Regions from separate parts of the Nonomuraea sp. NPDC052634 genome, predicted to be linked through region 2. Evidence: riboswitches for the same ligand, from Rfam matches in the RefSeq annotation. Region 2 holds a riboswitch; the other holds the start of a gene.
The links. Region 2 has a riboswitch for S-adenosylmethionine ahead of thrC (threonine synthase). Riboswitches for the same ligand answer to the same signal wherever they lie in the genome.
Positions count from the first base shown of each region.

Region 1: linked by a shared signal. The riboswitch ahead of AB0K67_RS23840 (aminotransferase class V-fold PLP-dependent enzyme) and the one ahead of thrC (threonine synthase) in region 2 are both predicted to bind S-adenosylmethionine.

Region 1 covers NZ_JBFATY010000005.1:303,243-310,242, forward strand. The annotation lists gene AB0K67_RS23815 (DUF2520 domain-containing protein) at 1-450, opposite strand, end outside; gene AB0K67_RS23820 (chaplin family protein) at 766-993, opposite strand; gene AB0K67_RS23825 (SAM-dependent methyltransferase) at 1,181-2,143, shown strand; gene AB0K67_RS23830 (cytochrome P450) at 2,471-3,667, opposite strand; gene AB0K67_RS23835 (TerC family protein) at 3,667-4,413, opposite strand; SAM riboswitch class IV at 4,526-4,641, shown strand; gene AB0K67_RS23840 (aminotransferase class V-fold PLP-dependent enzyme) at 4,771-5,982, shown strand; gene AB0K67_RS23845 (DoxX family protein) at 6,172-6,852, opposite strand; gene AB0K67_RS23850 (NADH-quinone oxidoreductase subunit D) at 6,974-7,000, shown strand, end outside.
Region 2 covers NZ_JBFATY010000011.1:204,359-211,358, reverse strand. The annotation lists gene AB0K67_RS34035 (trehalose-6-phosphate synthase) at 1-384, opposite strand, end outside; gene AB0K67_RS34030 (RNA polymerase sigma factor) at 416-970, shown strand; SAM riboswitch class I at 1,050-1,193, shown strand; gene thrC (threonine synthase) at 1,207-2,439, shown strand; gene AB0K67_RS34020 (MoaD/ThiS family protein) at 2,465-2,740, shown strand; gene AB0K67_RS34015 (cold-shock protein) at 2,983-3,183, shown strand; gene groL (chaperonin GroEL) at 3,534-5,165, shown strand; gene AB0K67_RS34005 (YbhB/YbcL family Raf kinase inhibitor-like protein) at 5,481-6,011, opposite strand; gene AB0K67_RS34000 (AAA family ATPase) at 6,079-7,000, opposite strand, start outside.

The sequences.
Region 1 (7,000 bases), on a different contig from region 2:
GTCGGGCGCGGTGACACCGTAGGAGATGCCGGTGAGCTTGTTGAGGTCGTCGTCGCGGCCGGTGAACGTCATCACCGGGTGCAGCGCCAGCGGCAGCGCGCCCGCTTCGGCCGCCGGGTCGAGCACCGACAGCCCGTACGCGCCGCTGGTGTGGACGAGCATCTTGCCCCGCAGGTCGGCGCCCGTGCTGGCCAGCCCGCCGACCAGGTCGGGCAGCGCGTCGTCGGGCACCGTCAGCAGGACGAGCTGGGCGGCCGCCACCACCTCGTCGGGCCTGGACGGCGAGACGCCGAGCCGCTCGGCGGCCCACCGCTGGGAACGGTCGGAAACGCCGCTGGCGGCCACCACCCGATGGCCTGCCTGCGCGAGCGCCGCGCCGAGGGCGGAACCCACCTTGCCGGCGCCCAGCACGCCGACGGCCAGCCGTGCCGGGCGGTCCCCTGCGTCCATGACGTCTCACCCCTGACCAACGTGATGGCACTGCCGACCAGCGTAACCGTCTCGCGGAGCGGCGAGTGTGACCGGTGTTTTGCCGCGCGTTGAGTTAACGACAAAAGGGGCAAGGGCAGACAAAACGGTGCACCCCCTGTCGGAAGAGATGAGGAGAGGGGCCATCGCAATGGCAGCGGGCGCCGAGTCCTTCAGGACCCGACGCCCGCGACTGTGTATGACCCCTTGGGAGTGCGCCGGCGGGTCGACCGCCGACTGATCCGCCGGGATAAGGACCCGGGCCGGCCTACACCGGCCCGGGCTCATCCATGTCGCTCAGTGGTGGCTGGGCGCGTAGGCGTTGGCGCCGCCCTTGCAGCCCGCACTCGCGAAGCCGATGACGGCGATCGCGTTGCCGCAGACGTTGATGGGGGCGACGATCGGGACGTGGAGCTGGTTGCCGGAGATAACGCCGCCGGTGCCGTTGGTGATGTCGGCGTGCGCCGGGGCGGCCAGCGAGAGCATGGCGACGGCTCCGGTTGCGACCAAGATCTTCTTCAGCACGAGGGCTCCTCTCTTTCGCGGCGTCATACCGCGGGTGCTGGTTCGGCGAGTGAAAGGCCACACCACTTGGGGGTTGGCGCAGCGCAATCACTCAGTGACAACAGGTAAACGCTACCGCAACTTCGCAACGTCTCGTAGTCATTCGATGACAGTGCGTCTCCAATGTAAGTCATGAGATAGTCCAGACATGTGGCTCACCTGGCGCGCCGCGACCGAGCGCGCGCTGTACGGCGAGGAGGGCTTCTACCTCCGCGAACGCCCCTCAGGCCATTTCCGCACCTCGGTCAGCGCGTCCGCGGCCTTCGCCGAGGCGGTGCTCACGCTGCTCGCGGAAGTGGACGCCGAGCTGGGCAAGCCCGACGTGCTCGACCTGGTCGACATCGGGGCGGGTGAGGGCGTGCTGGTGACCCGCGTGCTCGAACGCGCCGAGCCTGGGCTGCGCGACCGGCTGCGGGTCACGGCCGTGGACCTGTCGCCGCGGCCCGACGACCTGCCCGAGGAGATCGTCTGGTCCAGGAGCCTGCCGGACGCCGTCACCGGGCTGGCCATCGCCAACGAGTGGCTCGACAACGTACCGCTCGACGTGGTCGAGCAGACCTCGCGAGGGCCGCGGGTGGTGATGGTGAACGTCTCCACGGGCGAGGAGCGCCTGGGCGACCCGCCGCATCCCGCCGACCGCGAGTGGCTCGACCGGTGGTGGCCGCTGACCCGGGTGGGCACGCGGGCCGAGATCGGCAGGCCGCGCGACGAGGCGTGGGCCTCCGTCCTCGTACGCCTCACCAGGGGCAGGGCGATCGCCATCGATTATGCACATCCTGTGGATAACCGTCCACCTTGTGGAACGCTGACCGGATACCGGGACGGGTCGGTCGTGACCCCCGTACCCGACGGGAGCTGCGACATCACCGCACACGTAGCACTCGACGCGTGCGCCGAGGCCGGGCGGCGGGCCGGCGCGATATCCACAACCTTGTCCACACAGCGCGAGGCGCTGCGCGAGCTGGGGCTGACCGGCGCGCGCCCGCCCCTTGAGCTGGCCCGCACCGACCCGCGCGGCTACCTCCGCGCCCTGGCACGCGCCTCCGAAGAGGGCGAGCTGCTGGAGGCGACCGGCCTCGGCGGCTTCGGCTGGCTCAGCCAGACCAAGTGAACCCGCCCTTTTCGAGGCGCAAATGACCGCTTCGCCCGCCACGCGTCGCTCGCTCGCTGCCCGCTGCCCACCGGTGCCGCACGCGCCGCACGCCGCGCACGCCTGGCGAGGCGCCCCCGTGTGAGCCGCGCCTGAGCCCGGTGGCCATCCAGGCGACGGTCGGGTGACCGACCGACACTGGGGTGGCCGACGGCTGGGCCGGCAGGCGCACGGGACAGGAGGCGGCCCGGCCGGCAGGCGCATGGGCCGGCAGAGGTGCGGGCCGGCAGGGGTGCGGGCCGGAAGTGGTGCGGGGTGGCGGAGGGGCGGGCGGCTGAAGCGGGGTGCTCAGGCGGGGGTGGCGGTGAGTTGGAGTGCGCGCAGGCCGCGGATGACGTACCCGGGCTTCCACTCGGGCTCTTCGCGCAGCTCCAGCTCGGCCGTGCGGTCGAGCAGCGCGCCGAACGACTCGGCCAGCTCGATCCTGGCCAGCGGCGCGCCCAGGCAGAAGTGGATGCCGGCCCCGAACGAGATGTGCGGGTTGTCGGCGCGCCCCACGTCGAGCCGGTCAGGGTCGTCGAACACCTCGGGGTCGCGGTTGGCCGAGCCGAACAGCAGGGCCACCTCGGAGCCGCGCGGGATGCGTACGCCGTGCACCTCGATGTCCTCGAGCACCCACCGCTCGAACATCTGCAACGGCGTGTCCCACCGCAGCAGCTCCTCGACGGCGGTGGGCAGCAGCGAGCGATCGGCCCGCAGCCTGGCCAGCTCGCCGGGGTTGCGGAACAGCGACCACCAGCCGTTGCCCGTGACGTTCACGGTGGCCTCGTGACCGGCGTTGAGCAGCAGCACGCAGGTGCCGACCAGCTCGTCCTCGGTCAGCTCGTCGATCTGGGTGAGCGCGCTGATGAGGTCGTCGCCGGGAGCGGCGCGGCGCTCGGCGGCCAGGGCCTTGAGGTAGTCGGCGAACTCCGACGCCGCGCGTACGGCGGTGTGCTGGGCCTCCAGGGTGGGGTTGAGCTCGTACATGCCGCAGATGTCGGCCGACCAGGGGCGCAGCAGGTGGCGGTCGCTCTCGGGGATGCCGAGCATCTCCGCGATGACGGTGACCGGCAGCGGCTCGGCGACCTCGGCGATGAGGTCGCCGCCGCCCTTCTCCACGTACGCGTCCACCAGCTCACGCGCGATGGATCTGACGCGGGGCCGCAGCGACTCGACCATGCGCGGCGTGAACGCCTTGGAGACCAACCGGCGCAGCCTCGTGTGCACCGGCGGTTCCACGTCGAGCATGCCCGCCCTGATCACGCGCCAGAACGGCTCCTGGAACTCCGGCTCCGGCGGCCTGCCGAACTCCTCGTGGGTCGCCACGTGCAGGTACGAGCGGCCCAGCCGGCGGTCTCTGAGCAGCGCGTTCACGTCGGCGTGCCGCGCGATGAGCCACTGATTGGTCGGCTCGAAGTACGTCACGGGCGACTCGCGCCGCAACTCGTCGTAGACCCCGTAGGGGTGCGCTACGAAATCCGGATTCCAAGGATCAAAGCCCACTATTTCATCTTAGGAGTGACCTGCTCCTTCTTCGCGTGCCTGCTCCGTACCCGGATGTTGAGCAGCTCCACCACGACAGAGAACGCCATCGCGAAGTAAATGTAACCCTTCGGGATGTGCTGGTCGAGACCCTCGGCGACGAGCATCACGCCGATGAGCACCAGGAACGCCAGCGCCAGCATCTTGATCGTGGGGTGGCTGTCGACGAACCGGCTGATCGGCCCGGACGCGAAGAGCATCACGGCCACCGCCACGATGACGGCCGCGATCATCACGCCCAGCTCGTCGACCATGCCGACCGCAGTGATCACCGAGTCGAGCGAGAAGACGATGTCCAGCACCATGATCTGCAGGATCACGGAGGCGAACGAGGTGGCCGCGACCTTCTTGCCGCCCTCCTCCTCGTGCGGTGCCTCCATGTTGTGGTGGATCTCGGTGACGCTCTTGCCGAGCAGGAACAGGCCACCGAGCAGCAGGATCAGGTCGCGTCCGGAGATCTCATGGCCGAAGACGGCGAACAGCGGATCGGTGAGCCGCACCACCCACGACAGGCCGAGCAGCAGGAGCAACCGGCTCACCAGGGCCGCGCCGAGGCCGAGCACCCGGGCGCGGTCGCGCCGCTCGGGCGGCAGCTTCCCGGCGAGGATGGAGATGAAGATGATGTTGTCGATCCCCAGCACGATCTCCAGGGCGACCAGGGTTAAGAAGCCGATCCAGATCTGCGGGTCGGCCACCCAGTCGAGCATCGGGTACCTCCATGACTCGGGTGCTGTCGGATATCCGGTAGCAACGAGTCGGAGGTCACATAAGTTCGCCCTTGCGATTTCTGCCGGGCCGTCGGTTATAGTTCAGCCCGTAGGTCATGAGCGCCAGCGTCAAGCCCCGGCTAGCTGGCCGGCAACCCTCGCGTCCGCGGCGGGGTGCCCCGGGTGAAGACCTGGTCCGTCACGAGGTGTGGCGGGCAAGCGCGGGCTCCGTGGCTGCTTCCAGGGGCCCGATGGTCCCGAAGGAGGTTTGCCGTGTCCACTCTGACGATCTTCAACTCCGGCCGCGCCGCCACCGCTGAGGAGAGCTCCGCCACCGCCACGCAGCAGCGCCGGCCGATCCCCGCCGTCCTGGGCGCCGACCTCGAGGTGCCGGTCAAGGGCGGCCGCCTGGTCGGATACGCCAACCTCGACTACGCCGCCAGCGCCCCCTGTCTCGAGCCGGTCAGCGCCGCCGTCACCGCCGCGCTTCCGGCTTACTCCAGCGTCCACCGCGGCGCGGGCTACGCATCGCAGCTCACCACCGCCCGCTACGAGCAGGCCCGCCACACCGTACGCGCCTTCGTCGGCGCCCGCCCCGACGACGCGGTGATCTTCACCCGCAACACCACCGACGCCACGAACCTGCTGGCCGGCTGCCTGCCCGAGGGCTGCACCACGGTCGTCTTCGACACCGAGCACCACGCCTCGCTCCTGCCCTGGCCGAACGCCGTCCGGCTGGCGCCGCCCGCCTTCCCCGGCGAGGCGGTCCGCGCCGCCGACGAGACGCTGGCCGCCATCGACGGGCCCAAGCTGCTCGTCGTCACCGCCGCATCCAACGTCACCGGCGAGCTGTGGCCCATCGCGGCCCTGGCCCACATCGCGCACCGGCACGGCGCGCGGATCTTCGTGGACGCGGCGCAGTACGTACCGCACAGGAAGCTCAACCTCACCGCGCTCGACCTCGACTACATCGCCTTCTCAGGCCACAAGCTGTACGCGCCGTTCGGCGCGGGCGCGCTGGTCGGGCGGCGGGACTGGCTGGCCGCTGGCGAGCCGTACCTGAAGGGCGGCGGCGCGGTGCGCTCGGTCGGCGAGAGCGTCGAGTGGCACGACGACCCCGAGCCGCGCCACGAGGCCGGCACCCCCAACGTGCTGGGCGCCATCGCGCTGGCCGCGGCCTGCGACGCGCTGACCGCGACCGGCTGGACGGAGCTGGTCGGCGAGGAGGAGCGGCTGCTCGCCCGGCTGCGCGCCGGGCTGGCCTCGATCGACGGGGTGCGCGAGCTGTCGCTGTGGGGCCCCGACCACCCCCGGGTCGGCATCGTGTCGTTCACCGTGGACGGCTACTCGGCGCGGGAGGTGGCCGAGGTGCTGTCCGGCGAGTACGGCATCGGGGTGCGCGACGGGAAGTTCTGCGCGCACCCGTTCGTCCGCCACCTGCTGGGCGCCTCCGACGGGGGCTGCGAGGACGGCACCGCCTCCGCCGTACGGGCCTCGATCGGCATCGGCACCACGCAGGAGCACGTGGACCGGCTCGTGTCGGCCCTGCGCGACCTGGTCTCCCGCTGACCGTGCGCCCGGGTTCTCGGGCGCTCATTCCGGACGTGAGCCCGCAGACGCGCAGACCGGAAGCGCGGCTCGGCGGCCACCGGGTCAGCGGGTCGCCGGGTCGGTAGTTCGCCGGGTCAGGCGGTTCGGCAGGTCAGCGGGTCGCCGGGTCGCCGGGTCGGCAGGTCGGCAGGTCGGCGGTTCGGCGAGTCAGCGGTTCGGCGGCTTGCGGTGCTGGGGCGGCTCGTCGGCGACCAGGGAGTCGATCTCCCGCATGTCGTCGTCGCTGAGCCGGCTCGCCCGGTCCTGCCGGGACCCACCAGGCTCGTGGTGGGGCGCCGTCTGCTGCCGAGGCACCTCCGGCTGCTCGGTGGTGGCGGACCTGGCGGGCGTGGTCGGCCCGCCCGCGCCATAGCCCGCAGAGGTGGCGCCGCTCCGGCCCGTCTGCTGGGACGCCAAGTCCTCGTCCGCGCGTTCGTGCCGCTTGCGCCACATGCGGCCGAAGATGCCGTCGATGCCGATGCGCCCGCCGCCCAGCGCGACGAACAGCAGGCAGAGCGCGGCGAGCGCCCCCGCGAGCTCCCAGCCGCCTTCGTCCACGAAGAGGCCCTTGCCCGAGTGCGCGAAGACGACCGCGCCGATCATGTTGATCAGCAGCAGCAGCGCCACCGGCCGGACCAACGCCCCGAGGATGAGCAGCACCCCACCGATGAGCTCGACGACCATGGCGTAGCCCGCGGCAAGCTCGGGCATCGGGATGCCCATCTCGCCGAATCCCGCCGCGATCGCGGCGTGCCCGCCCTGCCACTTCTGCCATCCGTGCGCGACGAAGATCACGCCGGTCACGATGCGCGCGATCAGGGCCGCGATATCGAAGAGAACTCTCTTCATGGTCCTTCTCCCCCCGTTCCAGCTATTCCTCCCCGTGTCCGCCTACGGGATGCCATCGCATACCATCTCTTGACCAACCCCCCTGCTGGATCACCGGTGACGACGGTGGGAGCATGGCCGTATGACGGAACGTGTGGTCGGAATCGGC
Region 2 (7,000 bases):
GCGGTAGGACTCCCACTCGCGCTCGAAACGGGTGCCGAAATTGGGCGAGTTGGGGATGTCGTAGAGCAGATGGTTGACGAACCACAGGGTCGAGTTGGCCACCGCGTTGTAGGCGCGGTGGAAGGTGGCGGGCGCGATGTCCAGCATGCGCATCGGGCCCGTGTCGTAGCCGGCGTGGTCGATGCGGCCGCCGCCGGCCAGGCGTACGGCGCTGCGGTCGCCGTCGGACAGCGCGGCGCAGACCCACAGCACGCCGTCGCCCTTGGCCACGCCCGACAGCCCGGAGACGAGACCGCCTCCGCCGCGCTTCATGGTGAGTTCGCCGTCGTCGGAGACGGTGAAGGAGACCGGCCCCCTGTTGGAGGCCAACAGCACGCTGTTCATCCAGGCTCCTTTCGATCATAGGATCCCAGCTATGGCGCTTGATGAGCTAACCGAGGAACTCGCTCGCTCAGCCGCCGCCGGAGACCATCGCGCACTCGGTGAGCTCCTGGCGCGGATAGAGCCCGATGTGATGCGGCATTGCGCCCGAATCCTGCCTTATCACCAGGACGCGGAGGAGGCCTCGCAAGATACGTTGCTGGCCGTCGCGCGCAATATCAGCCGTTTCGAGGGGCGGGCCAGGTTCAGTACGTGGCTGCACATCGTGACGGCCAACTGCGCCCGCACGACGTACCGGTCGCTCAAGCGTCGGGCGGCCGAGCAGAGCTCGGACGAGCTGCCCGTGCAGAAGCCCGACGTGCGGCGGGTCAGCGTGATCGCGGGCTCGCGGCTCGACCTGCTCGACGCCATGGAGGCGCTGGAGGCCGACAAGCCCGATCTCGCGCAGGCGCTGGTGCTGCGCGACATCGTCCAGCTCGATTACAACGAGGTGGCCGAGCAGCTCGGCATCCCGCTGGGCACCGCGAAGTCCCGCATCCACCAGGCCCGCAAATACGTGCAGAGCGTGCTGGGAGAGGACTACCGATGAGACCACCCGTCTCACATCTTGAGACGGGTGGTAATTTCGTCCACTTCAGCGGGTAGAGTCCAATTCAACAACTTCATACAGCTCATCCAGAGGGGTGGAGGGACCGGCCCTGTGAAGCCCCGGCAACCCTCCCGGCTTTCGAGACTCGCGACCTGGCGAGGCCGACCGGGACAAGGTGCCAATTCCGGTTCGCGGTCAAGGTGGCCGCGGGCGAAGATGAGGGAAGGCCTCGCTTCATGTCGCTTGACTTTGGTCCTGCCGTCGGTCTGTCCTGCCGCGAGTGCGGCGCTCGTTACCCGCTGGGTCCCAGCTTCGCCTGTCTGGAGTGTTTCGGGCCGCTTGAGGCGGCCTACGACTTCGGCGAAGTGACCCGCGAACAGATCGAATCGGGTCCCGCCAACATCTGGCGTTACCGGGCGCTGCTTCCGGTGCCGGCCGACGTGACCGAAAAGCCGAATATGAACCCCGGCTGGACGAAATTGGTCAAGGCCGGAAACCTCGGTCGAACGCTCGGAATCAAGTCCCTTTACGTGAAGGACGACTCGGGCAACCCCACCCACTCGTTCAAAGACCGGGTCGTCGCCATGGCCGTGGAAGCGGCCAGGAACTTCGGATTCCACACCCTTTCCTGCTCCTCCACCGGCAACCTCGCGGGCGCGGTCACCGCCGCCGCGGCGCGCGCCGGGCTGGAGGCGTGCGTGTTCATCCCGGCCAACCTGGAGCAGGCGAAAATCGCCATGGCGCGGGTCTTCGGCGGCAAGCTCATCGGCATCGAGGGCACGTACGACGACGTCAACCGGTTCTGCTCGGAGCTCATCGGCGACCCGCTCGGCGACAAGTGGGGCTTCGTCAACGTCAACCTGCGGCCCTACTACGCGGAGGGCTCCAAGACGCTCGCGTACGAGATCGCCGAGCAGCTCGGCTGGCGGCTGCCCGAGCAGATCATCATCCCCATCGCCTCCGGCTCCCAGCTCACGAAGATCGACAAGGGCTTCCAGGAGCTCATCAAGCTGGGGCTCGTCGAGGACACGCCGTACAAGATCTTCGGCGCGCAGGCGGCCGGGTGCTCGCCGGTGTCCACCGCGTTCAAGGCGGGCCACGACGTCGTGCGGCCGGTCAAGCCCGACACCATCGCCAAGTCGCTGGCCATCGGCAACCCGGCCGACGGGCCGTACGTGCTGGACATCGCCCGGCGCACCGGCGGGGCCGTCGAGGACGTCACCGACGAGGAGATCGTGGCCGCCATCAAGCTGCTGGCCTCGACGGAGGGCGTCTTCGCCGAGACCGCGGGCGGCGTCACGGTGGGCGTGCTGAAGAAGCTCACCGAGAACGGCGTGCTCGACCCCGAGGCCCTGACCGTGGTGCTCAACACCGGTGACGGGCTCAAGACGCTCGACGCGATCAGCGACGACGCCGTACCCACGGCCGTGATCCGGCCCTCCCTCGACGCGTTCCGCGCGACTGTCTGATCAATCAGGAAAGGCGACTATAACCATGAGCGTTTCTGTGCGGATTCCCACCATTCTGCGCACATACACCGGGGGCAACGCCGAGGTCAGTGGCGAGGGCGCGACTCTTCGTGACGTGCTCACCAAGCTCGACGCGGACTACCCGGGCATCGGCGCCAGAATTCTGGATGAATCGGGCAAGATTCGTCGTTTTGTCAACGTTTACGTGGGAGAAGAGGACGTCCGATTCGCCCAGGGGCTCGACACTCCGGCCCCCGACGGCGTTCAGATCTCCATCATCCCGGCCGTCGCCGGCGGCTGAGTGTCGAGGATCACATCCTGAAGGCGCCCCTAGTGGGCGCCTTCTCCTTTTCCAGGCCCAATTCAACGTTGAACGACCTTCGGATGGGTGAAATAGGCTGTTTGCAGATTGACTCTGTTGCCAAACCCCTTGCCACAGGTATGGTCGAGGCGATCGTCCGGCTGATTTTCCGTTAAGTCGGGCGATTACAGGTCTCGCGGAGGAATGGGCGAGATCTGGTAGACCAGTAAGAGGAGTCGGAAGTGGCGCAGGGCACCGTCAAGTGGTTCAACGCGGACAAGGGCTACGGCTTCATCGCGGTAGACGGTGGTAAGGATGTATTCGTCCATTACTCAGCGATCCTGATGGACGGGTACCGATCTCTCGAGCAGGGACAGCGCGTCGAGTTCGAGATCACGCAGGGCCAGAAGGGACCGCAGGCGGAGTCCGTCCGCACTGTCTGATCCACGACCTGGTACGCACCGGGTGGGTTCGCACGGCAGCGCAGTCCGTGCGAGCCCTCATCACTCTTTCGTCGACTCGCGTACGGTGGGCCGCCCGGCGGCTCGCCGTACCGGCGCATATGAGCGCAGACCAGCAAAAGGCCGTTGACCTGGGAGAAAGCAGGGAGAGCAGGGGCGTTCGCTTGCACTCGGCAGGGTAGAGTGCTAAACAGTTCGTTGGCACTCTGTGCAGTAGAGTGCCAACACCGGATCGGGACGATGGGGTCTGCCGAAGGAGATGCTGACCCATGCCGTCGCGGGCGTCGGCTCGGTCCACGACAAGCCACCCTGCAACTGGGAGGTCTAGCCTTATGGCAGCCAAGATGATCGCGTTTGACGAGGACGCCCGGCGCGGTCTCGAGCGCGGTATGAACCAGCTCGCCGACGCCGTGAAGGTGACCCTGGGCCCGAAGGGCCGCAACGTCGTGCTGGAGAAGAAGTGGGGCGCCCCCACGATCACCAACGACGGTGTGTCCATCGCCAAGGAGATCGAGCTCGAGGACCCCTGGGAGAAGATCGGCGCCGAGCTGGTCAAGGAGGTCGCCAAGAAGACCGACGACGTGGCCGGTGACGGCACCACCACGGCCACCGTGCTCGCCCAGGCGCTGGTGCGCGAGGGTCTGCGTAACGTCGCCGCCGGGGCCAACCCGATGGCCCTGAAGAAGGGCATCGAGGCCGCCGTCGAGCGCGTCAGCGAGGAGCTCTCCAAGCTGGCCAAGGACGTGGAGACCAAGGAGCAGATCGCTTCGACCGCCTCCATCTCCGCCGCCGACCCCGAGATCGGCTCGCTCATCGCCGAGGCGATGGACAAGGTCGGCAAGGAAGGCGTCATCACCGTCGAGGAGAGCAACACCTTCGGCCTGGAGCTCGAGCTCACCGAGGGTATGCGCTTCGACAAGGGCATGACCTCGATGTACTTCGTGACCGACTCCGACCGCATGGAGGCCGTTCTCGAAGACCCCTACATCCTGATCGTCAACAGCAAGGTCTCCGCCAACAAGGACCTGCTGCCGCTGCTCGACAAGGTCGTCCAGTCGGGCAAGCCGCTGCTGATCATCGCCGAGGACATCGAGGGCGAGGCCCTGGCCACCCTGGTCGTCAACAAGATCCGCGGCCTGTTCCGCTCCGTCGCCGTCAAGGCTCCGGGCTTCGGTGACCGCCGCAAGGCGATGCTCAACGACATCGCGATCCTGACCGGCGGCCAGGTCATCGCCGAGGAGGTCGGTCTCAAGCTCGAGAACGCCACCCTCGACCTGCTCGGCCGCGCCCGCAAGGTCGTCGTGACCAAGGACGAGACCACGATCGTCGACGGCGCCGGTGACGCCGAGCAGATCGCCGGCCGGGTCAACGAGATCCGCGCCGAGATCGAGCGCACCGACTCCGACTACGACCGCGAGAAGCTCCAGGAGCGTCTGGCCAAGCTGGCCGGCGGTGTCGCCGTCATCAAGGCCGGTGCCGCCACCGAGGTCGAGCTCAAGGAGCGCAAGCACCGCATCGAGGACGCCGTCCGCAACGCGAAGGCGGCCGTCGAGGAGGGCATCGTCCCCGGCGGTGGCGTGGCGCTGCTGCAGGCCGGCGCCAAGGCCTTCGACAAGCTGGAGCTCAACGGCGACGAGGCCACCGGTGCCGCCATCGTCAAGAAGGCGCTGGAGGAGCCGCTCAAGCAGATCGCGGTCAACGCCGGCCTCGAGGGCGGCGTCGTGGTCGAGCGCGTCCGCAACCTCACCCCGGGTGAGGGCCTCAACGCCGCGACCGGCGAGTACGTCAACATGTTCGAGTCCGGCATCATCGACCCGGCCAAGGTGACGCGCTCCGCGCTGCAGAACGCCGCCTCCATCGCGGCGCTGTTCCTGACCACCGAGGCCGTCATCGCCGAGAAGCCGGAGAAGGCTCCGGCTGCTGCCGGCGCGGGCATGCCCGGCGGCGGCGACATGGACTTCTAAGTCTTCATCCGTCGCACAGACGAAGAGCGGTCCGGGATTCTCCGGGCCGCTCTTTTCTTGTCGACCGGCCGGTACTTTCCGTATGGGATCCGCTACCTCTGGCGAGGAAGGGGGAGTGGCCGCGACTTCCCCTGGCACGAACACGAAGGAGTGGCGGATGTTCGCTTGCGGCAAGCGCACGCCGCTCGACGTCTCGCGGACGGTCGCTCGCTGCGGCGCGTGCCGGAACGCGTTCGCCGGAAAAGGGGGCGTGAAAAAGGGCCTGCCGGGAAAGGACCGGCAGGCCCGTCGGAAAAGGTCACTCGGATGGGCTGATCAGACGCCGAAGTGGGCGACGATGAAGCCGCGGGCCAGCAGATTGGCGTTGATGTTGAAGCCGACCACGGCGGGGCTGGCGTCGCTGTCCACACCCAGCTTCTCGACGCTCAGCGCGTGCACGGTGAACACGTAGCGGTGCGGGTCACCGGGCGGCGGGGCGGCGCCGCCGTACGCCTTGGTGCCGTAGTCGGTGCGGGCGTGCACGGCGCCCTCGGGCAGGCCCTTGAAGTCGGGGGCCGTGCCGGCGCCCGTGGGCAGCTCGGTCACCGAGGCGGGCAGGTCGAACAGCACCCAGTGCCAGAAGCCGCTGCCGGTGGGCGCGTCGGGGTCGAAGCAGGTGACGGCGTAGCCGCGGGTGCCATCGGGAGCACCGGACCAGCGCAGGTGCGGCGACAGGTTGCCGCCCGTCATGCCCCAGTCGTTGAAGACGTGGAGGTCGGGCAGGCGTTCGCCGTCCTGGATGTCGTCGCTCTCGACCACGAGCGCGGGGACCGATGGCAGGAATTCATGGGGAAGCGGTGCGGGCACGGCATCCTCCTTGGGTGAGAGCTAGGTGCTTGCCCAGCCATCCTAGAAGCGGCCGTGCCCGCGCAGCTCACACCTGAAGCTCGGCGGGCAGCGGCTTGTCGTGCAGGACGGTCAGCGAGGTGACCGCACGGGTCAGCACGACGTACAGCCGGGCCAGGCCCCTGGGCTCGGCGGCCACGATGTCGGCCGGCTCGACGACGATGACGTGGTCGTATTCGAGACCCTTGGCCAGCGTGGCGGGCACGACGAGCAGGCGGTGCTCCTCGGTGGAGTCGGGGTCGAGCACGGCGTGCGGCAGGGCGGACAGCGCCTGCGAGACGGTCTCCACCAGGGCGTCGGGGGCGATGACGGCGATCGAGCCCTCCTTGGCGAGCGCCTGCTCCGCCGCCTCGGCGACCGAGCCGCCGGGCAGCACGGTGAGCGAGCCGACGCCGGGGCGCAGCGAGCGCGGTGCGGCCAGGCCGGGGGCGATGGACGGCAGCAGCCGGGCCGCGTAGTCGAGCACCTCGCGCGGCACGCGGAAGCCGAGCGTCAGCTCCGTCACCTCGCCGTCGCGCTGGCCGAGGTGTTCGAGCACGGTCTCCCACGAGGTGGCAGACCACGGGGTGGTGCCCTGGGCGAGGTCGCCGAGCACGGTGGCCGAGCCGTTGCGGCAGCGCCGGCCGAGCGCCCTGAGCTGCATCTCGGACAGGTCCTGGGCCTCGTCCACGACCAGGTGGCCGAGGGAGGGCGTGCGTTCCATGAGGTCGTTCAGCTCGTCGAGGAGCGCCGCGTCCGCCGCCGACCACTTCGCCGACTTCCAGCTCCGGTACGGCTTGCGCCAGATGAGCAGCTCCTGCTCCTCGGCCGTCAGGTCGGACTTGGCGGCCTTGGCGAGGAAGCCGGGGTCTGACAGCAGGCGGTAGAGCACCTGGTCGGCCGTCAGCTTGGGCCAGACGGCGTCCACGAGCTGCTTGACCGGCTTCGACCTGGCCACCGCGTCCTGGACG